Regions from separate parts of the Allobogoriella caseilytica genome, predicted to be linked through region 2. Evidence: riboswitches for the same ligand, from Rfam matches in the RefSeq annotation. Region 2 holds a riboswitch; the other holds the start of a gene.
The links. A riboswitch is a leader RNA that binds a small molecule or an ion and turns the genes downstream of it on or off. The one in region 2 is predicted to bind FMN.

Region 1: it holds a riboswitch for FMN, as region 2 does, so the genes downstream of both, EDD31_RS13990 (ABC transporter permease) here and ribD (bifunctional diaminohydroxyphosphoribosylaminopyrimidine deaminase/5-amino-6-(5-phosphoribosylamino)uracil reductase RibD) in region 2, are expected to answer to the same signal.

The regions. Positions count from the first base shown of each region.
Region 1 covers NZ_RKHK01000001.1:3,100,793-3,115,339, forward strand. The annotation lists gene EDD31_RS13945 (FAD-dependent oxidoreductase) at 1-827, opposite strand, end outside; gene EDD31_RS13950 (aminoglycoside 3'-phosphotransferase) at 886-1,626, opposite strand; partial or broken gene EDD31_RS13955 (SDR family oxidoreductase) at 1,722-2,105, opposite strand; gene EDD31_RS13960 (hypothetical protein) at 2,145-2,693, opposite strand; gene EDD31_RS13965 (AEC family transporter) at 2,862-3,803, shown strand; gene EDD31_RS13970 (ABC transporter ATP-binding protein) at 3,999-4,811, opposite strand; gene EDD31_RS13975 (ABC transporter permease) at 4,808-5,665, opposite strand; gene EDD31_RS13980 (ABC transporter permease) at 5,845-6,465, opposite strand; gene EDD31_RS13985 (ABC transporter substrate-binding protein) at 6,462-7,442, opposite strand; FMN riboswitch at 7,529-7,671, shown strand; gene EDD31_RS13990 (ABC transporter permease) at 7,777-8,574, shown strand; gene EDD31_RS13995 (ABC transporter substrate-binding protein) at 8,571-9,680, shown strand; gene EDD31_RS14000 (phosphoribosyl-ATP diphosphatase) at 9,698-9,961, shown strand; gene hisG (ATP phosphoribosyltransferase) at 10,029-10,868, shown strand; gene EDD31_RS14010 (PH domain-containing protein) at 10,874-11,335, shown strand; gene EDD31_RS14015 (helix-turn-helix transcriptional regulator) at 11,345-12,409, shown strand; gene EDD31_RS14020 (helix-turn-helix transcriptional regulator) at 12,402-13,403, shown strand; gene EDD31_RS14025 (hypothetical protein) at 13,414-13,734, shown strand; gene tatA (Sec-independent protein translocase subunit TatA) at 13,836-14,102, shown strand; gene tatC (twin-arginine translocase subunit TatC) at 14,151-14,547, shown strand, end outside.
Region 2 covers NZ_RKHK01000001.1:2,270,767-2,285,313, reverse strand. The annotation lists gene ribH (6,7-dimethyl-8-ribityllumazine synthase) at 1-468, opposite strand, end outside; partial or broken gene ribB (3,4-dihydroxy-2-butanone-4-phosphate synthase) at 477-1,115, opposite strand; gene EDD31_RS10215 (riboflavin synthase) at 1,127-1,726, opposite strand; gene ribD (bifunctional diaminohydroxyphosphoribosylaminopyrimidine deaminase/5-amino-6-(5-phosphoribosylamino)uracil reductase RibD) at 1,726-2,772, opposite strand; FMN riboswitch at 2,850-2,977, opposite strand; gene EDD31_RS10205 (formate/nitrite transporter family protein) at 3,206-4,054, shown strand; gene EDD31_RS10200 (uroporphyrinogen-III synthase) at 4,036-5,193, opposite strand; gene cobA (uroporphyrinogen-III C-methyltransferase) at 5,190-6,047, opposite strand; gene nirB (nitrite reductase large subunit NirB) at 6,047-8,686, opposite strand; gene nirD (nitrite reductase small subunit NirD) at 8,886-9,269, shown strand; gene EDD31_RS10180 (sirohydrochlorin chelatase) at 9,282-10,037, shown strand; gene hemL (glutamate-1-semialdehyde 2,1-aminomutase) at 10,056-11,381, opposite strand; gene hemB (porphobilinogen synthase) at 11,395-12,390, opposite strand; gene EDD31_RS10165 (uroporphyrinogen-III synthase) at 12,390-13,229, opposite strand; gene hemC (hydroxymethylbilane synthase) at 13,226-14,206, opposite strand; gene EDD31_RS10155 (protoporphyrinogen/coproporphyrinogen oxidase) at 14,272-14,547, opposite strand, start outside.

The sequences.
Region 1 (14,547 bases), 830 kb from region 2:
CCCGGTGCGTCCGCGCTCAGGTACATACCCTGCGGGGCGGCGTGAGCGGAACCGGTCTCGGCCGGCATCCGGAAGGCGAGTGCGTAGGAGCGGTGGCCGGTGAGCCTGGCGAAGTACCCGCCACGGTCGAGCACCGGCACGCCGGTGGCGAGCACCAGCTGCTCGGTCCGCAGACTTCCCCCGGTGGTGTGCACCGACAGCGGGGAACCGGACTTCGCGTCGAGGAGTCGCACGCCCTCGTAGATCACGCCGCCGCGCTCGTGCAGTTCGCCGGCCAGAGCGCCGAGGACCTCCAGGGGATGCACCTGGATCTGCTCGTCCAGGCTCAGGGCACCGGAGACCGGGTAGGGGAGCTCGGTGGTGTCCTGCCAGGTGACCGGGAGTTCGGCCGTGTGGCAGGCCGCAGCTTCCTTCTCGAGCGCGGCGGCCCCCTCCGCGGTGGTGGCGTAGGTCCAGGCCGATCGGCGCTGATAGCCGACGTCCCGCTCATCGAGGTACTGCGCTAACCAGGCCTGCCCGTCGCGATTGGCCGTTACGTAGGCCTGGAGGACCTCGGTGCTCTGATGCTCAGCAATGCCGGAGAGCGTGGTGCCCTGGAGGAGGGAGACCTTGGCCGTGGTGTTGCCGGTGGCGACGGCGCCGACGCTGCGTGCCTCCAGCACAGCGACCTTCTTGCCGGCGCGCGCCAGCAGCACGGCCGTGGTCAGGCCCGTCAGGCCGCCACCTGCCACCACGACGTCGTAGTGGGAGCCGGGCAGTGGCACCGCGGGGGCGGGGATGTCCAGCGGGTGGGAGTCGAACCAGAGGGAACGCATGGTTGTGGCCATAGACGCATCCTCACCCGGGTGAGCGGTCTCCGCAGGTCGAGGGCACCCGGGATAAGGCTCAGGTGGCGTTCCACAACTCCCGGTAGTAGGCGAGCCGTTCGCGGTCCGGCTCCACGCCGTAGGCCTCGATGAGCGCATCGTCCCAGCCGGGCCCGTAGTTCCAGGTGGTGCTCATTGACGCCACGGCGATGTCGCCCCACCGGTCACCAGTGCCGAGCTGCCCGAGGTCGACGTGCGCGAGCCAGCGTCCGCCCGCACCGAGCAGGGTGTTCGGACAGCACGCGTCCGCGTGGCACACCACGCGCTGGTCGATGGGCGGCGCCTGCCGCAGATGCTCGGGCACGGCGTGGCCGCGAGAGGTGGCGTTCACGATCCGGTCGGTGACCTCCCAGCGCCATGGGCACTCCTCGACCGGCAGGGCGTCATGGAGGGCGCGGAGCGCCTGCCCGACGGCGCGCACCGCCACGGCGGGCTGTTCGCGCCATCGCGGCGCCACGGCGGACTCACCGGGAAGGGCGGCGGTGATCAGCCACTCCCAGGTGGCGTCACTGCCGTGCTCGAGCACCTGAGGAACTGCGATCCACTGCGCGGCCCACCGCATGCGCGCCGCTTCGGCAGCAAAGGAGGTCTCCGCGTGGTGTGGTCCGCACTTGATGACCACCGCGCCGCTGGCGCGTTCGGCACGGAAGGTCACGCCGCCGAGCTGATTGCGCCACAGCAACGTCAGGGGCGCGCCGTCCGCCAGCTCGAGCACCCGCTCCGGGGCAGTCACAGGCGTGTCGAGGTCATCGGGGTGCATGGGGCCCATTCTGCCGGGCCCGCTGTGCACGGACCCGCTGCGCACGGCCCCGGGGTGTTGGCCCCGGGGCCGTCTCGCGGGCCAGCCCAGCACGCTCAGTGGGCGAGTCCGGCGGTCTCTCCGCCGTCGGCAATGAACTCGCCACCGGTGGAGAAGGTGGATTCGTCGCTGGCCAGGAAGACCACGAGGTGGGCGATCTCCTGGGGCAGGCCCAGGCGCTTGAGTGCCACATGGGTCTGGGCGAGCTCGAGGCCCTCGGTCATGGGGGTCTTGATGGCGCCTGGGTGCACGGAGTTCACCCTGATGTTCGCCGGTCCGAGGTCGAGGGCCATGGACTTGGTCATGCCACGCAGTCCCCACTTCGAGGCCACGTACCCGGAGACTGCCTCGTATCCCTGCAGCCCTGCGGTGGAGGAGATGTTGATGATCGACGCGTTCTTCTCCGAGGTCTTCAGCAGCGGCAGCGCAGTCTTGATGCCGACGAAGGGCGCTGGCGGAAAGCGTGATCGCCAGAGAGGTTAGGCCTGGTCCTTGTAGACGCTCAGGAATCGCTGCGCCTCGGTGGAGGTCAACGGAGAGTGCTCGGCCAGCAGGTCTGCTGCCTCATCGACGTGGTTGTCGCGCAACATGGCGTAGAGCTGGTCGTGCAGCCACGTTTCGAGGTCATCGTGGGAGAGGGTGATGGTTTCCTCGCCTCGGCGCACCTCGAGGTGGAAGCCGGGCATGCTGCCACCGGCGCGATCCCAGCCCTCGGGGATGGTGAGTTCGGAGAGGTCATCAGGGGCACTCAGTTCCGGATGCCCGAGACCGGCATCAGCCGGGGTGTTGCTGGCGGCCCCCGCAGGAGGGAGGAACGTGTCGCCCACGCCTGCCTGGACCTCGCGGCCCTGGTCGTCCACACCGTCACTGTGACTCACGCGCGCCGGCCCGAGGAGGCCGTCATGGCCCGGCTCGGCCGTGCGCTCGGCACCGGAATGGCCGGTGGCGCGCCTGATCCAGACGGCGATCACGCGCACCACGGCAGCCGAGAGGGCTACCACGAGCGCGAGCATCAGGACCAGATCCATTCCATCAGGCTAGGCCAGATCTGCCCCCGATGGGGAGTCCCGGCCTCCGGACGTGCGCGGCTCGTCTCGCGCCCGTACGACACAATCAGCATCTCCGGCGATCACGAAGCCTCCTGAAGGCCGGTCAGCTCAGAGAATCTGCCCCATGCGGCTGAGAGGTGGTAGCAGGTGGCAGCGGTCCTCTCCGGATTCACGATCATCTGGATCGTGATTGCCGTCGGCTTTCTGCTCGCCCGGTTCCGGCTGGTTCCAGCAGATGCCCAGCGTGTGATGGGACTGCTCGTCTACTACGTGGGCCTGCCCAGCATGCTCTTCGTGACGGTCTCCGCTGCGGACCTGGGCGACGTACTGGGCGTGCAGTTCGTCATTGCAGCGCTCAGCGCCTTCGCCACGTTGGCCATCTTTCTGATCGTGGCTCGCTTTCTGCTTCGCGGTCGCAGTGCTTCCGAGCTCTTCGTAGGGGGCGTCAGCTCATCGCTGGTCAACTCCGCCAATCTCGGGTTCCCGATCGCGGCCTACGTCATCGGTGACCTGACCTTCGCTGCCCCGGTGCTGATGTTTCAGCTGCTGCTCTACATGCCGGTGCAGGCCTCCATACTGGACCAACTCGGGCGCCAGGACGCCGGCCCGCGCGGCCGCTCCCTGCTGCGAGGGCTGCGCCAGTCCGCAGTCAATCCGATGATCCTCGGCTCACTGGTCGGGCTGGCCTTCGCCTGGCAGGGCTGGTCACTTCCTGAGCCGGCGCAGGAGTCGCTCGCGCTGATGGGCGGGATCGCCATCCCCTTGGCGCTGCTGGCCTTCGGCATCACCCTGGCCTCCTCCAGCCCGCTGTCGCGCTCGGGCGGGCGACGCCGGGACGTCCTGCTTGCTTCGGTGCTCAAACTCGGCGTCCATCCCGCCCTGGCGTACCTGCTGGCGGCCTTCGGTTTCGGGCTCGACGGCGTGGGACTCCTGGCCGCCGTAGTCATGGCTTCCCTGCCCGCGGCACAGAACGCGCTGGTCCTGGCGCTGCGCTATGACCGCGGCGTGGTAGTGGCTCGCGACACCGTGCTCGTCAGCACCTTGATCGGGGTTCCGGCCATGGCACTGGTCGCTGTGCTGCTCGCGTAGGGCACTGAGCATTCGCGTGCCCCGGCGGTCTCACGGCCGGGTGAGGACTGTGGCGAGTTCCGGAATGCGAGCCACGAACGTGTCGACGAGCTCGGCGGCCAGGTTCACCGAGTCCACCAGCGGGTGGAAGGCGAACGCCCGCACCGCTGCCTCGCGTGAGCCCGCGCCGTGCGGACCTCTCGCTGAGGCGCGGAGCTAGCCCGTGCGGACTAACGCAGCCTGAACCTCGGTGCGCAGCCGGGTGAACTCCGGATCGGCGCGAGTGGTCAGCTGGCTGCGAGGCTGTGGCAGGCCCACGTGGAGATCATCGATCACGCGTGCGGGCCGGGGGGAGAGGACCAGGACCCGGTCGGCGAGGTAGACCGCCTCGTCGACATCGTGCGTCACGGTCAGCAGGCTCAAACCCAGCTGCCGGCGCAGGTCGAGGACGAGGTCCTGCAGGTCGGCGCGGGTCTGGGCGTCGACCGCGGCGAAGGGCTCGTCCAGCAGCAGCAGGTGCGGCCCGGCGACGATGGCTCGCGCCAGCGCCACCCGCTGTTGCATCCCTCCGGACAACTCCCAGGGATAGGCGTGTGCCACTCGATCGATGTCGTCGAGGCCCACCATGCGCAGTGCCTGGGTGGCACGCCGCTGCCGTTCTGCCCGCGGGACACCCTGTTCCCGTAGGGGCAGGCCCACGTTGCGCTGCACGTTCAGCCAGGGGAAGAGCGAACGGGCGTAGTCTTGGAAGACCACCGCAACTCCCTCGGGAGGGCCAGTGACCGGCGTGCCCCGATACCTCACTTCGCCGCTGCTGGGTGCGCTCAGGCCGGCGAGCACGCGGAGCAGGGTCGACTTACCGGCACCGGACGGCCCCACCACGGCGACCGACTCACCGGCCGCGACGGCGAGGTCCAGCCCGGCGAGCACCTCGACGTCCTCTGCTGGCCGCGAGCCTCCGCCTCGGCGACTCGAGGCACGGGAGCTGAAGGACTTGCGTAAGCCGGTGGCGGCGAGCAGTGCGGTCACGGGGCCACCCCTGGCCGCTGCGGTTCCCTGGGGTGCTGCGCGCGGTGCCAGCGCAGCACACGAGACTCGATCAGGGCCAGGAGCCCGGTGAGGACCATTCCGAGCAGGCCGAGCAGCAGGATGCCGGTCCACATCTCCGTGAGCGCGAAGGTGCGCTGGAAGACCACCACGGCGTGGCCGATGCCGTCGCGGGCGGCGAACATCTCGGAGATCACCATCACAATGATGCCGATCGAGAGCGCCTGGCGGATTCCCGTCATCACCTGAGGGGCAGCGCCGGGCAGGATCAGGGTGGTGAGTCGTCGGCGTCCGCTCAGCCGCAGCGCCCGGGCAGTCTCCTTCCATCCCGGCTCCAGGCCCGACACACCCATGACCGTGTTCAGCAGCACGGGCCAGAGGCAGGCGAGCGCGATGACCCCGATGCGCATGGTGTCTCCCAGGCCGAGGACGAGCATCAGTGCCGGCACCAGCACCGGCGGCGGCACGGCGCGGGCGAACTCCAGGAGCGGAGCGCTCACCGTTCGCGCGAGCTGGGACTGACCGAGGAGCACGCCACCGGCCACACCGGCCACGATCGCCACAGACAGGCCGACACCCAGGCGCAGCAGGGAGGGCAGGACGTCGGAAAGCACCCGATGCTCCCAGGTGGGCCGGAAGGCGTCATAGATCTCGCTCAGCGGAGGGAAGTAGGGATGCGTGCTCCCCGCCGAGGCGAACCACCACAGCCCCACGAGCGCCGCCGGGAGCGCGAGCAGCAGGACCAGTGACCGCAGCCCCCGCAGCACCGCCGTCGCCACGCTCACCCGGCCCCGGACCCGGACCCGGACCCGGACCCGGCCCCGACGCTCTCCCACCCCACCCCCACCCCGTTTGTGCTCACTCGATGTCGGAATCTGGCCGCCGGCAGGCTCAGTAAGCGACGTTTCCTGAGCACAATCGCGAGGGCCCGGGCGAGCTCCGGCGCCTGGGGTCGCGACGTCGCCCGGCCCAGCGCCGGCACCACCCCCAGCGCCAGCCCCGCCGCCCGGAGTGCTCACGAAAGGATCCGCTGGCTGGGGTGCCAGTGCAGCACGCTGCGCTCCACAGCGGCCACGCCGTGGTTGATGGCCACGCCGAGCAGACCGGTGAGCACCACGAGGCCCACGACCGCGCCGGCGCGGCCCGACGAGCGGGCGAGCTCGATGGCGGCCCCCAGACCCGGGGTGCCGATGAGGAGCTCTCCGGTGATGGTGAGCACCAGAGCCACCGTGGCGGCCAGGCGTAGTCCGGTCATCACCGAGGGCAGCGCCGAGGGCCACAGCACCGTGGACAGGTAGGACCCGCGCCGCAACCGCAGTGCCCGCGCCGTCGTGCGCAGCGCCGGATCGACGTCTTGCACGCCCGCGATCACCTGCACCAGCACCGGCCAGAACGCGGCGTAGACCACCAGGATCAGCGTGGCCTCACGACCGGTGCCGTACAGCAGCACGGCGAGCGGTACGAGAGCCACCGAGGGGATCGGCCGCAGGAAGGCGATCGTCGAGGCGGTCATCACCCGCATCACCCGCGAGGCGCCGATCACCACCCCGAGGACGACGGCCAAGACGACAGCGATCCCCAGACCGAGCGCCCAGGTGGTGAGCGTCTGAACGAGCGCGATCGCCGCGGGTGTCACGGCACGAGTTCTGCCGCCACGCCCGGGTCATCGAGCACCCCGGCGGCGTGGGCGAGCTCGGCCATCAGTTCCAGGGAGGCCACGTTGAGCTCCGGGGGGAATCGCGGCATCGAGAGCCGCTCCAGCACCTCCGGGTCGATCTCCGTGTACCCCGCCACCGCGGCGCGTGCCGCCTCGGGCTGAGCGGTGGCCAACTCCAGCGAGTCGGCCATGGCTGCGGAGAAGGCCGCGACCACCTCGGGATGCTCGGCGGCGTAGGCGTCGGTGGTGATGTAGGCGTCGATCATCATCTCCGGGTCGATGGTGGCGTAGTCGAAGACCACCACCTCCGCGCCCCGGTCGCGGGCCAGGGTGAGGAAGGGTTCGGTGATCCATACCGCGTCCACCCGGCCGGCAACCAGCTGTGCCGGCATATCGGGGAAGGGCAGCTCGATGAAGTCGACATCCTCGGGGTCCGCATCCTCAGCCACGAGCGTGCGGACCATCACCTCACCGATGTTGGCCGACGTGTTGACCGCCACCGAGCGGCCGGCCAGATCGGCCGGCTCGCTGATGCCCGAGCCGGGCATGGTAAGGATGGCGGAGAGATCGGCGCTGGTGTCGCCGCTGCTGGCCGAGGCGGGGGAGACGATCTGCAGGTCGATGCCACGCTCGCGGGCCTGGAGCAGGGAGATCACATTGGAGAAGCCGAACTCGTGCTGCCCCGAGGCCACCGCCGGCACGATGGCCGCACCGCCCTGGGCCTGCACGACGTCGACCTCGAGGCCGTGTTCGGCGAAGACACCCTCGGCGATGCCCAGGTGTAGCGCTGCGGTGTCCACGATCGGCATGGCGCCCACCGTGATCGCGGTCAGCTCCGCAGGCCCGTCCTCAGCGGCTGCACCCCCATCATCCGGATCCTCAGCGGGCGTGGCAGCGCAGGCAGCCAAGGCCAGGAGCGGCAGGGCCAGGAGGACGGCGGGGGTGTGGGAGCGCACCGGCACAGGCTAGCGGTGGACCGCAGTGACGCGGCGCTCACCACACGTACTGAGATCGCGGGTAAAGTGGCGGATGCTTAACCAAGCACGTGCTCCGGGGTCGGTGAGAGTCCGAACCGGCGGTGATAGTCCGCGAGCCTGAACCAGGTGCCTTCGGCACCACCGGTGAGGGTTGACCTGGTGAAATTCCGGGACCGACGGTGAAAGTCCGGATGGGAGGATGCACGAGGCGGGTTCGCCCGTCTGCGCTCGGTCGCACGTTGGCGCACCCTCGGGTGCTTGACGGCGCGGCCGCCTCGCGCCGTCCCCGGTCCACGCTGGATCGGAAGGACGCATGACCGCCACGCTGACGCGCGCCGCCCGGGATCGACGCCCGCGCACCTTGCTGCGCGCCTTCGCGCCCGTGTTGCTCGGCGCCGTCGCCCTGGCGCTGTGGGAGTCCGTCGCCCGTTCTGGCGCCGTTCCTGCGCTCTTCCTGCCCGCACCCTCCGAGGTCGCCGTCCGCCTGAGTGAGGATGCCGGGGGGCTGCTGTGGTCCTACACCTGGCCGACCGCCTTGCGCGCGGTGGCAGGGTGCCTGGCCGGTGCCGCGCTCGCGCTGCCCCTGGGCTATCTCGTGTATCGCAGTCGCACCGCCGCCGTGGCACTGGGGCCCTACATCGCCGCCTCGCAGGCGCTCCCGGCGGTCGCACTCGCGCCGCTGCTCGTGCTCTGGCTGAACCGCGGTTCCCTGCCCATCGTGGTGCTCTGCGCCCTGATGGTCTTCTTCCCCATCCTCATGACCTGGGTGCTCGGCCTGCGCGGCCTGGACCCAGATGTGCTGGACGCCGCCCGCCTCGACGGCGCCTCCGGCGCGGCCTTCCTGCTGCGCGTGGAGATCCCCTTGGCCCTCCCCGCCCTGCTCACCGGCCTGCGGACGGGGTTCACGCTGTCCATCACCGGTGCGGTGGTGGGGGAGTTCGTGATGGGGGGCCGCGGCCTGGGCTCCCTCATCGCCGCCCGCTCGCGCTCGGGCGACACCGAAGGGCTCTTCACCGTCCTGGTGGTGCTCTGCCTGCTGGCCACCGCCGTCTACATCGTTCTGGGTGCCGCGGAGCGGCGCTCTCGTCACTACCTCGGAGAGAACTCATGACACGCCTCCCTCTGCTCGTTGCGGCTGCCGCCCTCCCGCTCGCCACGCTGGCCGCCTGCGCCGCAGACCAGTCGCCGGGCGACCCCGAGGCCGAGCCCACTCCGGACCCCACTACGGAGGAGCACGAGACCACCGGTGACGAGCCCACCGACGACGCCCCGTCCGCCGACGACCTCGAGCACTCCAGCCTCACCATCGGGCTGACCTATGTGGAGGACATCCAGTTCGCACCCTTCTACGTGGCCCTGGAGCGCGGCTACTACGAGGAGGCAGGCCTGGACGTGACCCTGGAGCACCACGGCTGGGACGGCGGACTCTTTACCTCGCTGATCGCCGGCCAGGAGGACCTGGTCTACGCCGGGGGAGCGGAGGCCGCCGAGCAGCGCCTGAACTCCGCCGAGCCGCTGGTCTCCGTCGCGACCTTCTACCAGGAGCACCCGGTGGGCCTGATCGCCCTGGCCGAGAGCGGCATCGCGAGCGCTGAGGATCTCCAGGGCGCCACCATCGGGGTGCCCGGGCGTTACGGGGAGACGTGGTTCGGCCTGCTCGCCATCCTCGACGACGCCGGCCTGAGCGAGGACGACGTCACCATCGAGGAGATCGGCTTCACCCAGCAGGCCGATCTGATGGCGGGCAATGTCGACGCTGCGATGGGCTACCTGAACAACGACGCCGTGCGACTGGAGGACAACGGCTACGAGATCGCCACCATCTCCGTACCGGCCGAGTCCCTGGTTGGCGTGGGACTGATCACCCTGGAGGAGACTCTCACCGAGCAGGGCGATGCCGTCGCTGCCGCCGTGGAGGCCACCCTGCGCGGGGTGCGCGATGTCATCGAGGACCCGGAGGCCGCGGTGGAGATCTCCGCCGGGTACGTGCCGGACCTCGACCGTGAGGACGGCCGGACCGCGGCGCTGAGCGCGCTGGAGGCCACCGTGCCGCTCTTCGGAGAGATGGACCCGGCGGCGGACCCGGGCGACCTGGGCGCTCTCGGCCGGCAGGATCCTCACGCCTGGCAAGCCACCCTCAACCTGCTCGCCGAGCACGGCATCGCCTCCGGCGACCTGCCCGCAGAGCAGTTGTGGACCGACTCCGCGCTGCCGTGAGCGATAGGCTCCCGGGCGTGAAGTCCTTCGAGGAACTGTTCTCCGAGCTGCAGCACAAGGCCGCCACCCGACCAGAGGGCTCCGGCACCGTGGCCCAGCTCGACTCCGGCGTGCATACCATCGGCAAGAAGATCGTGGAAGAGGCCGCCGAGGTCTGGATGGCCTGCGAGTACGAGTCCGAGGCCGAGGCGGCCGAGGAGATCTCCCAGCTGCTCTACCACCTGCAGGTCATGATGGTGGCCAAGGGCCTGAGCCTGGACGATGTCTACCGACATCTGTGAGCCCAGTGACCCGCCGTCGACCGCCCCATCCTCCCGTCCCGCCCCAGATCTAGACCCGGAGCCGCAAGTGCTGCGCATTGCCGTGCCCAACAAGGGCTCACTGTCCGAACCCGCCGCCGAGATGCTCGCCGAGGCCGGCTACCGGCGCCGGCGCGGACGTGAACTCGTCCTGCCCGACCCGGACAACGGCGTCGAGTTCTTCTTCCTCCGCCCGCGCGACATCGCCGTCTATGTCGGCGAGGGCACCGTGGACGCCGGTATCACCGGCCGTGACCTGTTGCTGGACTCCGGGGTGGAGGCCACTGAACATCGCGCCCTGGGCTTTGCCCGCTCCACCTTCCGCTTCGCCGCACCGGCCGGGACCATGGACGACGTCGCGCAGATCGCCGGCAAGCGTGTGGCCACCAGCTATGACGTGCTGGTGGCGGACTACCTCCGCGAACGCGGCGTCGAGGCCAAGGTGGTCCACCTCGACGGTGCGGTGGAATCAGCCGTCCAGCTCGGCATCGCCGATGTCGTGGCCGACGTGGTCGAGACCGGGTCCACCCTGCGCTCCGCCGGCCTGGAGGTCTTCGGTGAACCGCTGTTGCAGTCCGAGGCGGTGCTGATCCGTTCGAAGAAGGCGACGCAGAACGAGCTATCGGTGCTGGATCGCCGCCTGCAGGGCGTGCTGGTGGCCCGTTCCTACGTGCTCATCGACTATGACGTCTCCGCCGAGAAGCTCGAGGACGCGGTGCGGGTGACGCCGGGATTCGAGTCGCCCACCGTCTCGCCGCTGCACAACGGCGCCTCCTACGCGGTGCGGGCCATGGTGGCCAAGGACGCCGCCAACCGGGTGATGGACGAGCTCTATGAGGCCGGCGCCCGCGCCATCCTGGTCACCTCCATCCACGCCTGCCGCATCTAGCCGCCATGCGCCAGCTGCCCGCCGAGCTCCTCGCCCCCTTCCGCCCCCGCGCGGCACGGTGGGTGGCCGGGGTGCTGATCGCGCTCACCGTGGGTGGCGCCCTCGCCGTCATCGTCCTGATGCCGGGCGTCTCCGAAGGGGATTTCGGCCTGGTCGATCAGCTGTTCACGGCAGCCTTGGCAGGCGGGATCTGCTGGTTCATCTACCGGCAGGGTTCGGTCTCGGCTCGCCCCACTGCCTCCGGCCTGGCGGTCCGCAACCTCATCCACTCGCGGACCCTGGACTGGGCAGAGATCCTCGGCGTGAACTTCGGCTCCGGTGATCCGTGGGTGCGCCTCGATCTCATCGACGGCGAGACTCTCGCGGTGATGGCGATCCAGAGCGCCGACGGCGAGCACGGCAAGCGCGAGGCCTCCCGGCTGGCCACGCTCGTCAAGCTGTACGAGACGAACGATGAGCAGCGATAGCGTGTGAGCATGACAGCGCGCGTGGACCCGGCCGAGCGGCTGCTCGACCTAGTCATCGCCCTGGCCAACACCCGGCGGTGGATGACCAAGGCCGAGATTCGCGAGAAGGTCGCCGGCTACGGCGATTCCGCGAGCCCGGAAGCCTTCGAGCGGCTCTTCGAACGCGACAAGGAGACGCTCCGGCGCCTCGGCGTGCCACTGACCACCTCCACCCATGCCGTGCACGGCGACGACATCGGCTACCGCGTGGCGACCGGTGGCTACGCCCTGCCCTCGGTCGAACTCGACCCCGCCGAGATCGGCGTGCTCTCCCTGGCGGCACAGGTGTGGGAGGACGCCGCGCTCGGGGCCGCCGCCCGCCGGGGCCTGACCAAGCTGCGCGCCGTGGCCGAGTCCTCCGCCGCAGAGGACCTCGGTGTGGTGCTGCGTCTGGCGGGACAGGGCGGGGTCGAGACCGAGGACCGCTTCGAGGTCCTGCTCGCCGCCATCGACACCCGTCAGGCGGTGAGCTTCACCTACCGGGCCGCCAGCACCGGGGAGACCACCAAGCGACAGGTCGAACCCTGGCGCCTGATCACCCGCGCGCACGCCTGGTACCTCATCGGTGGTGACCGCGACCGCGACGCCGCACGGGCCTTCCGCCTCTCCCGGATCAGCGGCCGCATCCGCACCGTCGGCGAACCCGGCGCCTTCACGCCCCCGGAATCGCTGGATCTGGCGGACATGTTTGCCGCTCGCAGCGGGGAGCAGGGCACTGCCCGGGTGGCGATCCTGCCCGGGCGTGCCTCGGCGCTGCGCAGCCGCAGCCAGCTGGTGCAGCCCGCCGGCGCCACCGGCGACGCCCCGTCCGGGCCACTCGCCGACCGCGACGTGCTGGAGCTTCCCTTCGAGGACGCCGAGTCCGCCGCCGCCACCATCGCCCCGTACGGACCGGCTGTACTGGTGCTCGGGCCCGAGCGGGTGCGGGAGGCCGTGCTGCGGCGGCTGCGCGCAGCTGCCGCCCTGGATCGGGACACCGCCGCCGAGTGGGCGCCGGTTGTGGCGCCCGGGGGAGAGGAGCCCGGCCATGGCTGAACGCACGCCCGAGAGGCTGACCCGTCTGCTCGCCCTGGTGGCCTACCTGGCGGAACACCCCGAGGGGGTGCCGGTGGCGCAGGCCGCGGCGCACTTCGAGGTGGCGGAGAGCCAGCTTCTTGCGGACATCAACCTGCTCTGGGTCTCCGGCACCCCGGGTTACCTTCCGCACGACCTCATCGACTTTCACGCCGATGCCCTCGACCATGGCGTCATCCGGTTGCTGGAGGCGCGCGGGATGGACCGGCCACTGCGCCTAGCTCCGGGCGAGGCAGTGGCGCTGATCGTCGCTTTACGGCGATTGCGCGAATCCGCCGGAGAAGCGGCGCCGGGGGCCCTGGACTCCGCACTGGCCAAGCTGATCGGTGCCGCGGGTGAGAGCGCCACGGCCGCCGAGGCCGTGACTGTCGTGGCGCGGGATTCCGATCCCGCCTTGCAGGAACGCGAGCAGTCGGTCCGCGAGGCGCTGCGCCTCAAGCACCGGGTCTGGCTGCGCTACGTCTCGGCCGGTGATGCGGTCACCGAACGCACCGTTGACCCGGTGATGCTGCACGACGACGGCGGTGTTCCGGTGCTGCGCGGCTGGTGCCACCGGGCCCGCGGCGCGCGAAGCTTCCGCCTCGACCGCATCCTCGCCCTGGAGATCCTCGACGAGGAGGCCGCTGCGCACCCGGACCTCACGCCATCCGAGCAGGGCAGCGGGCCGGGAGAGAGCCCTGATGCGCTGCGTGCCACGATCCATCTGGCCTCGGCGGCCCGGTGGGTGGCGGAGAAAGTGCCGGCGGAGAAGGTCACCGACGGCCCGGAGGGCTCTTTCTTCCTGACCGTGCGCATCGGCGATCGCGCCTGGGCCACGAACCTGCTGCTCTCGCTGGGCGAGCACGTTCTCGGGGTCACGCCGGCCGAGGTGGGGCGCGACGTCGCCTCCCGCGCACGGGCCGCACTCGCCGAGTACGAGCAGCTCGGCCATCCCTTCGACACTTCCGCGCCGTAAGGTAGCAAGCATGTGGTGGATCATCTGGACGGCGCTCGTGCTCGGCGCGCTCGCGCTGCTCGCCTGGCTGGGCTGGCGGGTGTGGATGAAGGCCAAGGCGCTGGCGGCCGCAGCGCGGGAGGCCTCCGAGCTCGCTGCGCGCATCGATGAGGCCGCGCTGGCAGAGGGCATCGGGGGCATCGATCACCGCCCGGGTCCGCTCGGCGAGCCCGAGACCCTTGAGGTCGCCGTCGCCACCCGCGAGCGGATCGCCGAGGAGCGCGAGTTCGCCCGCCGGCGCCGCCTGGACCGCGCAGTGACGCGCTGGCGCGACGCCAAGATCATCTCCTGAGACCCGGTACGGTCGGCGCTTCTGCCCTGCCAGGCGCAGAGGTGGAGTAGCCTGGTGGAGCAACCAGCCACAATGGCTCCGACCGAAGGTGTGTGACCTCAATGGGGAATCTCAGCCCGATGCACCTGCTCATCCTGGTGCTCATCATCGTGCTGATCTTCGGCGCTTCTCGACTGCCGAAGGTGGCATCCAGCGTCGGACAGTCGCTCAAGGTCTTCAAGAAGGAAGTCCGCGAGCTGCGCGAGGACGACGAGGACGACGTGAATCGCACGCCGGGCACTGGCGCCCCGCAGCACCACACGCCGTCGAGCACCGACCGGGTAGACACGACTCCAGACTCGGCCAGTCACCCGCCCAAGACCTCCTAGGGCGTGGCGCGCACGTCGTCGTCCCGCCGCCGCGATGCGGAGGGGCGGATGCCCCTGGGCGCCCATTTGCGGGAACTCCGCAAGCGCATGGTCCTCATCTTCATCGGTGTGGCCCTCGGCACCGTGGGCGGATGGTTCCTCTTCGATCCGTTGTACGACCAGATGACCGCCCCGCTTGACGACATCGGGAGCATCACGATCACTCGGGTGGGTCAGGGTTTCAACCTGCGCCTGATGGTCTCCGCGCTCCTCGGGGTCTTCCTGACCACGCCGTGGTGGTTCGGACAGATCTGGGCCTTCATCGCCCCCGGCTTGAAGCGCAAGGAGAAGCTTTACTCGGCGGCCTTCATCGCCGCCGGCTCGATCCTCTTCGTGGGCGGCGGCATGCTGGCCTGGTGGATTCTGCCGCGCGCCATCCGCATCCTCCTGGGCTTCGCACCGGAGA
Region 2 (14,547 bases):
CTCGCGCAGCTGACGGAGAGTCAGTGCCGTAGCGATCGCCGCCTGAGCGGCCTCGGCGCCCTTGTCCTCCCGTGAGCCCGGCAATCCCGCGCGGTCGAGGGCCTGGGCTTCGTCGTCGGTGGTCAGGACGCCGAAACCGACCGGGACGCCGGTCTGCACCGAGACGTCGGTGAGGCCGGAGGTGGCCGCCTGGCAGACGTAATCAAAGTGCGGGGTCCCGCCGCGGATGATCACCCCGAGAGCCACGACGGCGTCCGCGCCGGAGCGTGCCGCCGCGGCGGCGGCAACCGGGAGTTCGAAGGAGCCGGGCACGCGAAGCAGTGTCACCTCGGCACCGGACTCCTCCGTGGCTCGCATGGCGCCGGCGATCAGGCCGTCCATGATCGCCGCGTGCCACTGCGAGGCCACGATCACCACCGACAGGCCGGTGCCGTCCGGGGTGATCCTGGGTGATCCTGCTCCGCTCATGGTGCGTCCTTTCGGTAGGTGAGGAGGTCCGCGATGGTCACGAGCGCGAGACCGTGGCGATCGGCCAGGGCCTGCGCCTGTGCGCGGGTGGTCATCGTGCCGTCGTCCTCGACGAGTTCGGCGATGGCGGCGACCTCTCCGGCGCCGGCGATTCGGCACAGGTCCACAGCGGCTTCGGTATGCCCCGGGCGTTGCCGGACCCCGTCTGCGGCGGCGCGCAAGGGCAGGACGTGGCCGGGCCGGATCAGATCACCCGGGCCGGAGTCCGGGTCGGCGAGCACCCGCAGCGTCCGGGCCCGATCAGCGGCGGAGATGCCGGTGCCCACGCCGGTGGCGGCGTCAACGGAGACGGCGTAGGCCGTGCCGCGGGGATCCTGGGAGCGCGGCACCATCAGTGGGAGCTCCAGAGCGTCGGCCCGGTCAGCGGGCATCGGGGCGCACAGGTATCCCGAGCTGTGCCGCACGGTCCACGCGATCCACTCGGTCGTGGCGGCCGCGGCGGGCAGGACGACGTCGACCTCGTCCTCCCGGTCGTGGTCATCGGCCACCAGTACCGGGCGCCCCTGGCGTAGGCAGCGCAGCGCAGCCTCCACCCGCTCCGTCCGCTCCGGGCTGAGGTCTCCGGTCGGCGTGAGTCGAGTCGACATACGCGCCGCGGTCATGCTTCGGCCTGGGCAGCGAGGAGGCGCTCGACGTACTTGGCGATGACGTCGACCTCCAGGTTGACCGGGTACCCGGGTGACAGAGCCCCGAGAGTGGTCCGGGTGAGAGTGGTGGGCACGAGCGCGACCCCGAAGGCCTCCGCGCCGGCCCAGGTCACGGTGAGAGAAACCCCCTCCACCGTGACTGACCCCTTCTCCGCCACGTAGCGGGCCAGCTCTCGGGGTATCGCGACATCGACCTCGTCCCAGCGCGCGCCGGGACGACGCTCCAGCACGGTGCCGACGCCGTCGACGTGCCCCTGCACGAGGTGGCCGTCCAGCCGGCCGTCGGCGCGCACTGCGCGCTCCAGGTTGACGGAGGCGCCTGCTTCGAGTCCGCCCAGGCTGGTCCGGCGCAGGGTCTCCGGCATGACATCGGCACGGAAGCCGTCATCATCGGCGGCCGTCACCGTGAGGCAGACACCGGCCACAGCCAGCGAGTCGCCCCTGCGAAGCCCTGGCAGCACGGTGCGCGCGGCCACGGTGAGGATGGCGGCGCCCTCGGCCTCGGCACAGCTGATGACGGTGCCGACCTCCTCGACGATTCCGGTGAACATCAGTGAGCTCCTTCGAGTCGGCGGGCGGTGATCAAGATGTCCTCGCCCAGGTGGTAGGTCTCGGTTCGTTGCCAGCGCAGCCCGTCCCGGAGTGTGCCGATGCCCAGGTCGGGTACGGCCGGTTGGCCGGCGCCCAGCAGCACGGGTGCGAGGTAGCTGTGCAGTTCATCGACCAGCCCGGCGCGCAGGGCTGCGCCGAGCACCGTGGGCCCGCCCTCGATGAGCACGCGCCGGGCGCCACGCTCCCAGAGGTGGTCCAGGGCGGCGGCGATGTCCTGGGTGGCGAGGTGCAGCCACGGTCCCGGGCCCTGGCGGACCGCGGCAGCCTCCGGGACGGCACGCCGGCCGAGCACCACGCGCAGCGGCTGGTCCACCACCGGAGTGCCGTCGGCTCCCCGAGCGGTCAGTGCCGGGTCGTCGGCGAGGAGGGTGCCGGTGCCCACCACGATGGCGTCGACGTCGGCGCGCACCGTGTGGCCATGGGCGCGGGCGGCCGCGCCGGTGATCCACATGGAGGTCCCGTCCGCTGCGGCCACGCGGCCGTCCAGGCTCGTTGCTGTCTTGCCCAGTACCCACGGGCGGCGGCGGCGCACGGCGGCGGACCATGACCGGGTGAGCTCGGCGGCAAGCCCCACGATCTCCGGCACCACGCCCGCCTCACGCGCCGTGCTGACGTCCACGCCCTGGGCAGCCAGCCAGGCCCTGCCGCCGGCAGCCCGGGGATCCGGATCGCCGGCGGCGTAGATCACCCGCCGCACCCCGGCGGCGAGCAGGGCACGCGAGCAGGGCGGTGTCCGCCCAGTGTGGTGGCACGGCTCCAGGGTGATGACGGCCGTGGACCCAGCCACACGCGCGGGGTCGCTCGCGGCGAGGGCCGCCGCTTCGGCGTGGGCGGTGCCGGCTCCGCGGTGCCAGCCGGCGCCGATCTCCTGGCCCGTGTCATCGAGAAGCACGCAGCCCACGCGAGGGTTCCCGCCGCGCTGCGGTCCGCGAGCAGCAAGCAGGGTCGCCCGCTCGAGCGCTCGCGCGATCGCGTCATCCGACATGTCGTCCCTCTCCACTCGGTGTGAACCGGGTGTGCGGGGACCACGCTGCAGGCGCCACCGGATGCACGGCGGCGCCACAGTGCTGCCTCCCATCCGGACTTTCACCGTCGGTCCTGGATTTTCACCAGGTCAACCGCACATCGTGAGACGTGCGGGTCGCGGACTGTCACCGCCGGCTCGGAATTTCACCGACCCCGGAGCACGTGTTGCTTGCCTCGGAGCATGGCACACGGCGCCGGGCAGCACAATCGCCCGGCCCTCCTAGCCGCCACGGGCCACCGCCGGATCAACCTCACACCCCTCCGATCTCGATGTGAGTTGGTCTTTTCATGCCATTAATCGCTCCACAACGGCGTGGAAACGACAGCACGCGAGTCTGTGATCACCCAACCGCGCATGCTGCGACACACCTCAACGGAAAGAGTCTTCACTCATGTCCTATGTCAAGCCCAAGGATCTGGCAGTCCGGATGATTGACGCCGGTGCGCAGAAAACCTTCATGGCCACGCGAGACACTCTGATCCGGGCCTTTATGGGCGGCGCCATTCTGGGCCTGGCGGCCGCGTTCGCGGTGACGGTCACCGCACAAACGGGAAGTGCCCTCGTGGGAGCGATGCTCTTCCCGGTCGGCTTCGTCCTGCTGTACCTCATGGGCTTCGACCTGCTCACCGGGGTGTTTACGCTGGTTCCGCTCGCGCTGCTGGACCGCCGCCGCGGTGTCACCGTGAGATCGATGTTGCGGAACTGGGGGTGGGTCTTCCTCGGCAACTTCGCCGGAGCCTTCACCGTGGCGGTCCTGATGGCCATCTACTTCACCACCGGGTTCGCCACGCCACCCAACGAGGTGGGCGTGGCTCTGATGGAGATCGGCCACGGCCGCACCGTCGGCTACGCCGAGTACGGCGGCGCCGGCATGCTGACGCTCTTCGTCCGCGCCGTGCTGTGCAACTGGATGGTCTCCACCGGCGTTGCGGCCGCTTTCATGTCCGACAGCCTCGCCGGAAAAGCCATCGCCATGTGGATGCCGATCATGCTGTTCTTCTACATGGGTTTCGAGCACAGCATCGTGAACATGTTCCTCTTCCCCATCGCCCTGCTGATGGGCGGGAACTTCACCGTGCTGGACTATTTGATCTGGAACGAGATTCCCACCGTGTTGGGCAACCTGGTGGGCGGACTGACCTTCGTCGGCCTGACCATCTACATGACGCACCGCCGCACCGCGCCGGAGCGGGGACTCGTGGAGCTGCCGAGAGTGCCCGCTCAGACCGCCAGCCGGTAACCGCGCTTGACCACCGTGAGCACCACATCGGTCACCGGGAGCGATTTCCGTAGCCGGGAGATGAGCATCTCCAGGGCGCGCTCAGAGTCACAGTGGGGCAGCACGGCAACGAGCTCGTCCCTGGAGAGCACCGAGCCCGACGCCGTGACCAGCTCACGGAGCAAGGCCAGCTGGCTGGGGGGAAGCTGCACGGGCCCGGCGCCGGATTCGGGGAACAGCACTTGCTTACCTCGAATCTCCACGGGCCCGTGGACGGTGGGGGCGCTGATGATGGAGGTCTCCAGGTGGTCACAGACCTTCTTGATCATCGCTCCCAGCCGCCAGCGATCCGGGATCACGGCGTCAATCCCGGTTTCGGTCAGGGGCCCTGCAGTGACTCCCCCGACGGCCGCGCAGACGACGTCGGTACGCAAGGCCTCGACCAGGGGCTCGAGCCGGCCGTACTGTTGCGCGACGCCGAGGAAGGCGTCGACGGCGGGCGCTGCGGTGAAGGTGACCATGTCGAGCTGACGATCGATGACGGCATCGATCATCCTCAGCAGTTTCGAGTCCTCGGCGGGTTTCGTCCAGGTGTAGGGCATCACCGTGTACACCTCTGCGCCAGCGGAGGTGAGCCGGTGGATCTGACGGTGGTTCAACAGGCCGTGCAGCTGGAACGCCACCCGCTTCCCGCGCACATCCTTCTGCAGCAACATGTCCAGCATCGTGTCGGTGCGCTCGTCCTCGGCCGCGCCGTCGTCGTCCAAGCCGGCAGCGCGGACCGCACCGCGGGCTTTCGGGCCACGCACCAGGATGCTGGCGTTCTGCAGGACATCGAACAACTGGGGCCACACGCCATAGGAATCGGCTGCCTCAGCCCACCGGCGCATCCCGTAGGCGGTCGTGATCACGGCGTAGTCCGGCGCCGCCCGGATCACCCGATTGGTGTCCTGCTGCAGGGTGACCGATTCGGTCAGTGAGGTGATCCGCAGTGCCGGGGCATGCATCGTCTCCGCGCCTCGCCGGCGCAACGCCGAGATCAGTTCCTCGCTGCGGCGGTCCGCGGTCACACCGATCCGGAAGCCGGCCAAGGTCTGGGGAAGGGACGTGCCGGCCGCAGCCTGGGCACTCGGGGTCTCTGGGGCGGCCGGCTCGTTCACGGCGCGCGGACTCCGGGGCGAGCGGGCGGTCGAGCGGCTGGAGCGGCCCCGAGGTTCATGGCCGATGAGGCGGCGCCGGCCACCGCCTGGGCGACGGCGGCCGATCCCGAGCTGGTCGCCTCGCCGGTGGCGGGATGCTCGGCCGCGAGGCGAACGACCTCTCCGATCACCATGACCGCAGGGGAGGTGACGCCCGTGCGGGCGGCCATGGCATGCACCCGGTCCAGCTGGGTCAGGCTGACCCGCTGCTCCTCGCAGTAGGCGCTCTCCACGATCCCGACCGGTGTCTGCTCGGGCAGACCGTGCCGGCGCAGCCCTTCGACGGTATGCCCCAGAGTGCCCACTCCCATGAGGATCACGATAGTGCCGCCGAGGCCGACGAGTGCGGCGAACTCCTCCTCGGAGAGGGGGTCATGGGCGGAGATCACCGTGAAGGCGCGGTTGATCCCCCGGGCGGTCACGGGAATCCCGGCCGCCGCGGGCGCCGCCACCGCCGAGGTGACCCCCGGGACCACGGTGACCGGTACGCCAGCCTCCCGGCAGGCCGCCACCTCCTCACATCCACGGCCGAAGACGAAGGGATCACCGCCCTTGAGCCGCACGGCGTGCCGTCCCTCACGGGCTGCGGAGATCAACATGTCGTGGATGCTCTCCTGCCGCACCCGATGGTGGCCGGGCCGCTTGCCCACGTCGAAGAGCTCGGCCGAGGGAGCCCAGCTGCGCAGTTCGTCGGTGGGCGCCAGGCGGTCATAGAGGACCACGTCGGCAGTCGCGAGGGCATCACGGCCCCGCACTGTCATGAGGTCCGCGGCTCCGGGGCCAGCTCCGATCAGGGTCACGCGTCCCAGGCTCATCACTGCCTCGCCTCCTCGGCGGTCAGCGCGCCATCCGGCGGCCGGACCGCGATCTCCGGTCCGAGCAGGACGAGGCTGCCCTCGCGGCGTTCCTGATCCGTGGCCGGGCGGACCTGGCCGCGTTCGAGCACGTACTGCAGATCCGTGTCGGGGGCCTGTGGGGCGTTGACGAAGCTGCGGAAGCGGCGGAGCTTCCCCGGATCCTTGAGCGTGGCGGCCCATTCGTCCTCGTAGCGGTCAACGTGCCGCGCGATGGCGGCCTCGAGGTCCTTGGCGATACCGAGGGAGTCCTCGACCACCACCTCACGGACATGGTCGAGACCGCCCGGCAGCTCCTCGATCCAGCGGGCGGTGCGCTGGAGCCGGTCCGCGGTGCGGACGTAGTACATGATGTACCGGTCGATGAACTGCACCAGGGTCTCGTCGTCCAGATCCTTGGCCAGCAGCTGGCCATGGGCGGGAGTGGCACCGCCATTACCCCCCACATACATGTTCCAGCCATCGGCGGTGGCGATGACTCCGACGTCCTTCGCCCGGGCCTCGGCGCACTCGCGCGCGCATCCCGAGACCCCGAACTTCATCTTGTGCGGTGAGCGCAGCCCTTTGTAGCGGTTCTCCAGGAAAATGCCCATGGCCACAGAATCCTGCACTCCGTACCGGCACCAGGTGGAGCCCACGCAGGACTTCACATTCCGCAGGGCCTTCCCGTAGGCCTGGCCGGACTCGAATCCGGCGTCCACCAGTCGCTTCCAGATCTGGGGAAGCTGCTCCAGCCGCGCGCCGAAGAGATCGATCCGCTGGGCTGCGGAGATCTTCGTGTAGAGACCGAAGTCCTGCGCCACCTGGGCAATGACCGCGAGCTTCTCGGGGCTGATCTCGCCGGCCGGAATCCGCGGCATGACCGAATAGGTGCCGTTCTTCTGCATATTGGCGAGGGCACGATCGTTGGTGTCCTGCAGCGAGCCGCGGCCGCTGTCCAGGATGTACTCGTCATGCATGGCCGCCAGGATGGAGGCGACCGCCGGTTTGCAGATGTCACAACCCATATGGCTAGAGGTCTCGGTCGGGGTGCCGAAGCGTTCGAGGATCTCCGTGAAGCTCCGCAGCCCCGCCGCGTGCACAGCCTCGAACAGCTGGGCCCGGGAGGACGAGAAGTGCTCGCACATGGCGGTGGAGACCTCCATGCCCTGGCTGGCCATCTCCTTCTCCATCACCTTCTTCGCCAGGGGCAGGCACGATCCGCACTGGGTCCCCACCGCGGTGCAGGCCTTGACGCCCGCCATGTCGGTGCAGCCGGGGGTGGTCTCGTCGCCGGCCACCGCATGCCGGATCTGCCCGGCGGAGACGTCCTTGCACGAGCAGACCTGCGCATCGTCGGGCAGGTCGAGTTCGACCTCGGAGCCGCCCGAGGCGGAGAGGAAGGAGGCGGGCTCGGCGGGCAGCTCACGTCCGAGCAGCGGACGAAGCGCCATATACGGGGCGGCATCTCCCACGAACACCCCGCCCAGCAGGATCCTCGCATCATCAGTGACCACCAGCTTCTGGTAGACCCCGGAAATGGCATCGGCGTAGACCACGTCCAAGGCACCGGGGGTCTCCCCGAAGGTGTCGCCGAAGCTCGCCACATCCATCCCTGCCAGCTTCAGCTTCGCGGCAGTGTCGAAACCGGTGAAGCTGGCCTCACCGTCGCAGAGTCGGTCGGCCACGACCTCTGCCATCGCGTTCGCCGGAGCGACCAAGCCCATGCAGGTGCCCTCGAAGCTGGCCACCTCTCCGATCGCCCACACTCCGGGAGCCGAGGTGGCGCACGTGGCATCGATCGCCACGCCGCCGCTCGGCCCGAGTTCCAGGCCAGCCGCCCGCGCCAGCTCATCCCGGGCGCTGATGCCGATGGCAGCCACCACCAGATCACACGGCAGATCGGCGTGCCGCTCGAAACCCAGGGTGAAGCCGTAGGTTCCCGCGCCATTGCGCCGCAGCTCGTGGGGCCGTTCGCCCATCTGCAGCTGGTACCCCTGCTGAGCCAGGAGCCGGTTCAGCGTGCGCCCGCCGCCCTCGTCCAGCTGCGCATTCATCAGGTACTCCTGCGAATGGACGATGGTGACGTCAGCGCCGAGCCCGGCCAGCCCGCCGGCGGCCTCCAGGCCCAGCAGTCCGCCGCCCACCACGACACAGTGCGGAGGGCGGCCCAGGTGCTCGGTGAGATCGGCCGTCTGTGCGGCGAGTCGGTCGACGTCCTCGAGCGTGCGGTACACCGCGATGTCCTCCGCGCCGGGGATCGGCGGCCGGGGTGCCCGCGAACCGGTGGCCAGCACGATGTCGTCGTACTCCGCGACATGCCCGGCGTCGGTGGTGATGCGCTTGCGCTGCGGATCCAGGTCGGTCACCCGGGTGCCGGTGAGGAGCTCGACACGCGGATCCTCCCAGAGGAGCGGATCTCCGAGCAGCAGGTCGTTGCCTGGCTCCTCGAAGCGCTTGGAGAGCCCGACCCGGTCGTAGGGCGCCAGCGGTTCCTCGCTGTAGACGCTGAGGTGCACGTCTCGCCGGTCCCTGGCGATCAGCGCCTCGGTGAGCCGATGCGCCGCCGGGCCTCCGCCGATCACTGCGATTCTGCGCGCAGAGGCAGTGGGTGCAGACATGTGAATTCGCCTTCCAACGAGGGGACGTGCCACGTGTCGAGAACCCTACGAAGGCGGGATTTCCTTGGTGTATCTGCCGTGTGAGGCGGGTGTGACGGCGTCCTCACTCTGCTGCCTGCGCCATGTGAGGCCATTGTCATCGGTCTTTTACACGCCCGTGCCGCTGGCGTTACGCACGGTTCTTAGGGTGGGTAGTGCCATGAATACTCACATGATTCTCGAAGCACCGGTCGCCTCCGCCGAGGGCGCCACCCGCCGCCAGGCTGCGTGGCACCCTGTCTGTGCCGTCAGCGAGTTGGAACCGATGTGGGGCGAGGCCGCGCTGATCGGCGAGACCCAGATCGCTCTGATCACCCTGCTCGACGGCCGGATCTTCGCCGTCGATCACCGGGATCCCGTGGCGGGAGCCAACGTCATGGCACGCGGCATCGTCGGCTCCCGGCAGGGTCGGCCCACCTTGGCCTCACCGCTGTACAAGCAGGTCTACGACCTGGCCACCGGGCACTGCCTCACCGAGGACGGTCCCGCGCTGCGCTGTTACCCAGTGCGCGTCGACGACGGCATCGTCCAGGTGCAGGTCTAGGTGGCGCTCTCGGTGGCCAATCGGGCTCCCGCCGCCGTCCGGGCCGCAGCACTGGCGGCCATCTCCCACGGCACCGGCTCCCTGGAGGGCCAGCAGCTCGTGCAGGCACTGGTGGAACACACCCGGGGCCGAGCCGCAGGCCATGCGGCCATCGCGGAGACCCGCCTGGGCCATGTCGATGTCCAGCAACCCGACGTCGCTGCCACCGTGGATGCCGTGGAGCCAGACCGGCCTGTGGTCCTCGTACCGCTTCTGCTCTCGGCGGGGTACCACGTGGCTGTGGACATGCGCCAGGCAGCGGACCAGGCCCCGCACCACACGGTGGTGGGCGAGGCGCTGGGGCCGGATCATCGGCTCGCGATGATCCTCCGGGAGCGGCTCCGGCAGGCCGGAGCAGTCCCCGGCGAGGATGTCATCGTCCTGGGAGCCGCGGGCTCCTCCACTCCCCGAGCAGTCACCGATGTCCAGGACACCGCCCAACTCCTGGCCAGCCTGCTGGACGTCGACGTGACGGACTCCTACCTCGCCTTCGCCCGGCCCACGGTGCGTGAGGCCGTGGACGAAGCCCGCCGGAGGCACCCGAAGCGCCGCGTTGTGATCGCCAGCTATCTGCTGGCCCCGGGGTACTTCCAGAAGCTGATGCATCAACAGGGCGCCGACCTCGTCACTCAGCCACTCCTGTGCACCCGCTACGGTGTGCCCGACGTGCCACCGGAGCTCCCCGAGATCGTGCTCGACCGTTTCCACGACGGGCTCGCACGGCTCTGAGCGCGAGGCGTGCGCGCGTCAGCTCCCGGCAGGCGGCTGTGCGGCTGCCGCGGCCCGGGCTGCGCCGGGCAGGGCATCCAGGATGGCGCCGACGGCGTCCTCGTCGTGCGCGGCGGTGAGGAACCAGGCCTCGTACACGCTCGGCGGCAGCGCGACACCGGACTCGAGCATGGCGTGGAAGAAGGCCGGGTAGCGCCACGACTCCTGCGCGGTGGCGCCCGCGTAGTCGTGCACGCCTGCCGTGGCGGCCTGCTCGCCGAAGAACACCGAGAACAGGTTGCCAGCGTGGTTGACCACGTGGGGCACGCCCGCCGCGGTGAGTGCCTCCCCGGTAGCACCGGCGATTGTGGCCGCCACCTGATCGATGTGCGCATAGACCCTCGCGTCGGCGAGGCGGAGCGTCGCGAGCCCAGCTGCGGTGGCCAGCGGGTTCCCGGAGAGGGTTCCGGCCTGGTAGACCGGCCCGGTCGGCGCGAGCAGCTCCATGAGCTCGGTGCGACCGGCCACCGCGGCGAGCGGCATGCCGCCACCGACAACCTTGCCGAAGGTCATCAGGTCCGGCATCCAGGACTCTGTTCCGCTCTCATGCCCCCACCAGCCCGAGGGGCCCACCCGGAAACCGGTGAGCACCTCGTCGAGGATCAGCAGCGCGCCGTGCTCGGAGGTGAGGCGGTGCAGGCCCGCGTTGAACCCTGCTGCGGGCGGGACGACGCCCATGTTCGCCGGCGCCGCCTCGGTGATCACGCAGGCGATCTCCTCACCGCGTTCGGCGAAGACCGCCTCCAGGGCTGCGAGGTCGTTGTAGGGCAGCACGATCGTCTGGGCGGCGCTCGCCGCGGGGACGCCGGCCGATCCGGGCAGACCAAAGGTGGCCACCCCGGAGCCGGCCTCGGCGAGCAGGGAGTCGACGTGGCCGTGGTAGCAGCCGGCGAACTTGACCACGAGGTCGCGGCCGGTGGCCCCACGCGCGAGCCGTACCGCGGTCATGGTGGCCTCGGTGCCGGTGGAGACCAGCCGCACCCGCTGCGCCGGCGGGACGCGGTCGCAGATCGCCTCGGCCAGTTCGACCTCACCGAGCGTCGGTGCGCCGAAGGACAGGCCGCGCGAGGCAGCCTCGCGGACTGCGGAGACCACCTCGGGGTGGGCGTGACCGAGCAGGGCCGGACCCCAGGAGGCCACCAGATCGACGTAGCTGCGCCCTTCGACATCGGTGATGCGTGCGCCGAAGGCTTCGGCGATGAAGCGGGGATCACCGCCGACGGAGCCGTAGGCCCGCACCGGCGAGTCCACGCCCCCGGGGATGACGCCGAGGGCACGGGTGAACAGATCGTGGTTGGTGGTCATGGTGCTGCTCTCCTCAGTGCTCGCCCTCAGCGAGCCAGCGGGCCACCTCAGTGGCCCAGTAGGTGGCGATGATGCTTGCTCCGGCGCGGCGGATCGAGGTCAGGGATTCGGTGATGGTGCGCCGGCGGTCCAGCCAGCCGTTCGCGGCGGCGGCCTCGACCATGGCCAGCTCACCGGAGACCTGGTATGCCGCCACCGGGATGTCCACGGACGCGGCGACGTCGGAGAGCACGTCCAGGTAGCCCAACGCGGGCTTGACCATGACGATGTCCGCGCCCTGCTCCACGTCCAGCAGGGCCTCGCGGGTGCCTTCGGCGCGGTTGGCCGGATCCATCTGGTAGGCGCGCCGGTCTCCGCGGAGCTGGGAGTCGACCGCCTCGCGGAAGGGGCCGTAGAAGGCGGAGGCGTACTTGGCCGAGTAGGACAGGATCGCGGTGCCGGTGGCGCCGGCGCCGTCGAGCGCCGCCCGGCAGGCCGCCACCTGGCCGTCCATCATCCCGGACAGGCCCAGTACGTGCGCGCCCGCCTCGTGCTGCACGAGCGCCATCTCGGCGTATCGCTCGAGCGTTGCATCGTTGTCCACCGTCCCATCGGCGGCCAGCAGGCCGCAGTGGCCGTGATCGGTGAACTCATCGAGACAGAGATCGGAGATGACCACGAGGTCCTCCCCCACCTCCTCACGCAGCAGCGCCAGGCCGCGGTTGGCGATCCCTGCCGGATCGGTGGCGGCCGATCCCACGGCATCCTTGGTGGCGGGCACCCCGAACAGCATGATGCCGCCCACCCCGGCCGCCGCCGCCTCCTGCGCCGCGGCGCGCAGCGAGTCTTCCGTGTGCTGCACCACCCCGGGCATCGAGGCGATCGGGCGTGGCTCGGTGGCCTCCTCGGCGAGGAAGACGGGCAGGATGAGGTCCGCGGCGGCCAGACGGTGCTCGGCGACGAGGCGCCGCAACGGCCCCGAGCCGCGCAAGCGGCGCGGGCGGTCGGTCGGCAGGGGCAGGGAAGTCATCAGCCGTGGGCTCCAAGGTCGAGGGGTCGGTGGCGCAGGGCGTGGGCGGCGGCGCTGATCAGGCCGGCCGGCGTGGCCTCGGCAGCCACGGCGTCGACCCGCATCCCGGCCTCCTGGGCGGCCTCGGCTGCGGAGGCGCCGATGGCGGCGAGGGCCACCTCCGCGGGGGGCGGGCCGAGCAGGGAGTGCAGAGCGCGCACGGTCGAGCCGGCGGTCAGCAGGACGACGTCGGGCCAGGGCTGGGTGAGCTGGGCGCGCTCGGCCTCCCCCAGCTGTGCGGTGCGGGTGCTGTACACCTCGGCGCGCTCGACGGCCCAGCCGAGTGCCCGCAGGCCGTCGGCGAGCTCGGGCGAGGCGAGCGCCGAGCAGGGCAACAGCACCCGCGCGTCCGCTGTGGCTGCCGGGAAGTCCTGCAGCAGCGTGGCCGCGCTCTCGGGAGCGCCGGCGCGCAGGTGCGGTTCCTGTCCGAACTCCGCGAGCGCCCGCGCCGTCGCCGGGCCGACGACGGCGATGCGCATCCCGGCGGCGACGGCGCGGGTGAGGCGCTCCTGCAGCGAGTCCGCCGTGCGCTGCGCTTGGGAGGCGAGCGCGGTGACGGTGCGAGCGGAGGTGAGCACCAGCCACGCCGCGCCGGTGAAGTCGAGCGCCCGGTTCACCACGGCATCGGCCGCGGGCACGCTTTCGGTGAGCGCGATGGTCAGCGCTTGCCCGCCGGCGTGCTCGACAGCGCGCGCGATGGGGTCGCTGGCGTCAGGGCGTGGCACCAGCACGCGCCGTCCGGCCAAGGGCCGGGCCGGGACCAGGTTCTGGGTGTGCGGCTCCTCACCGGTGGTGGTCATGGCCGGGCCCGGGCGAGTTCGCCGGCCCCCTGCCCGAGGAGCTCAAGGCCGAGGTCGCGGCCCAGGCGGCGGGCGGTGGCGATCGCGGCCTCGCGGTCACCGTCGAGGTCGATGGAGGTGCGCTGGGAGGAACGCAGCGCACGTCCGCCGTCGATGGCGGCGGCGATGGCCTCCAGAGTGAGGACTCCGCTCTCGACCGTGGCGAGCGCGCCGACGGGGGCGGCGCATCCTGCCTCCAGACTGGCGAGGAGCTGCCTCTCGGCCGTCACAGCCACGAGCGTGGGCAGGTCGTCGACGACAGCGAGCGCGCCGGCCAGCGGTTCGGGAACCTCGGCTCGGGTCTCCACCGCGAGCGCTCCCTGCCCGGGTGCGGGCAGCATGTCGGCCGGGTCGAGCACCTCAGTGGCGCGCGCCTCGAGCCCGAGCCGCACCAGGCCCGCCATCGCGAGCACCACGGCGTCGAGGTCGTTCTCGGTGCGCGCCAGCCGGGTGGGCACATTGCCGCGGATGTCCACCACCTCGAGATCGGGCCGGGCGAGCCGCAGCAGCGCGGCCCGGCGCGGTGACCCGGTGCCCACCCGCGCCCCAGCGGGCAAGGTGGCGAGCGTCCATCCGTTCCGGGCGCACAGGGCATCGCGCACATCGGCGCGCGGGGGCACGGCGGCGATCCGCAGTCCCGGTTCCGGGGTGGTCGGGAGGTCCTTGAGCGAGTGGACGACGACGTCGGCCGTGCCTGCCTTCAGGGCTGTGCGCAGGGCGCCGGCAAAGACACCGGTGCCGCCGAGCGAGGCCAGGGACCCGGTCGTGACATCTCCCTCGGTGCGCACGATGCGCATCTCCAGCGGCCCTGCTCCGGCCGCAGTGAGCGCCTCGGCCACCTGGCCTGCCTGGGTGCGGGCGAGGTCCGATCCGCGGGTGCCCAGCACCCACGACGACGGTCCAGCGAGGTTCTCAGTCACGTGGTCAGTCTCCCTCATGGGCGCGACCCGGGGCGAGCACGCGGCGGCTCCAGCAGGATCGTGGTGCTCACGGTCGGCGGTGCCTACTGCATCGCGGCGACCATCGCCCGGGAGCGAGTGACGATGGCCGGCAGCCCGGTACCAGCCACGAGCGAGCCGCCCAGGTGGAGGCCCTGCTGCGACACCCGTTCCGCGAGCGCGAGGACCGCTTCACGCATGACGGGATCCGCCGGGGCGAGAGCACCGTCATGGCGCACCACCCTCGCCTCGAGCACATGCTCGGGTTCCAGGTCGATCCCGAGGAGCCGGCTCGCGTCGGTGAGCGCCTCAGCCGTCTCCGGTGGGGCGGGATCCTGACC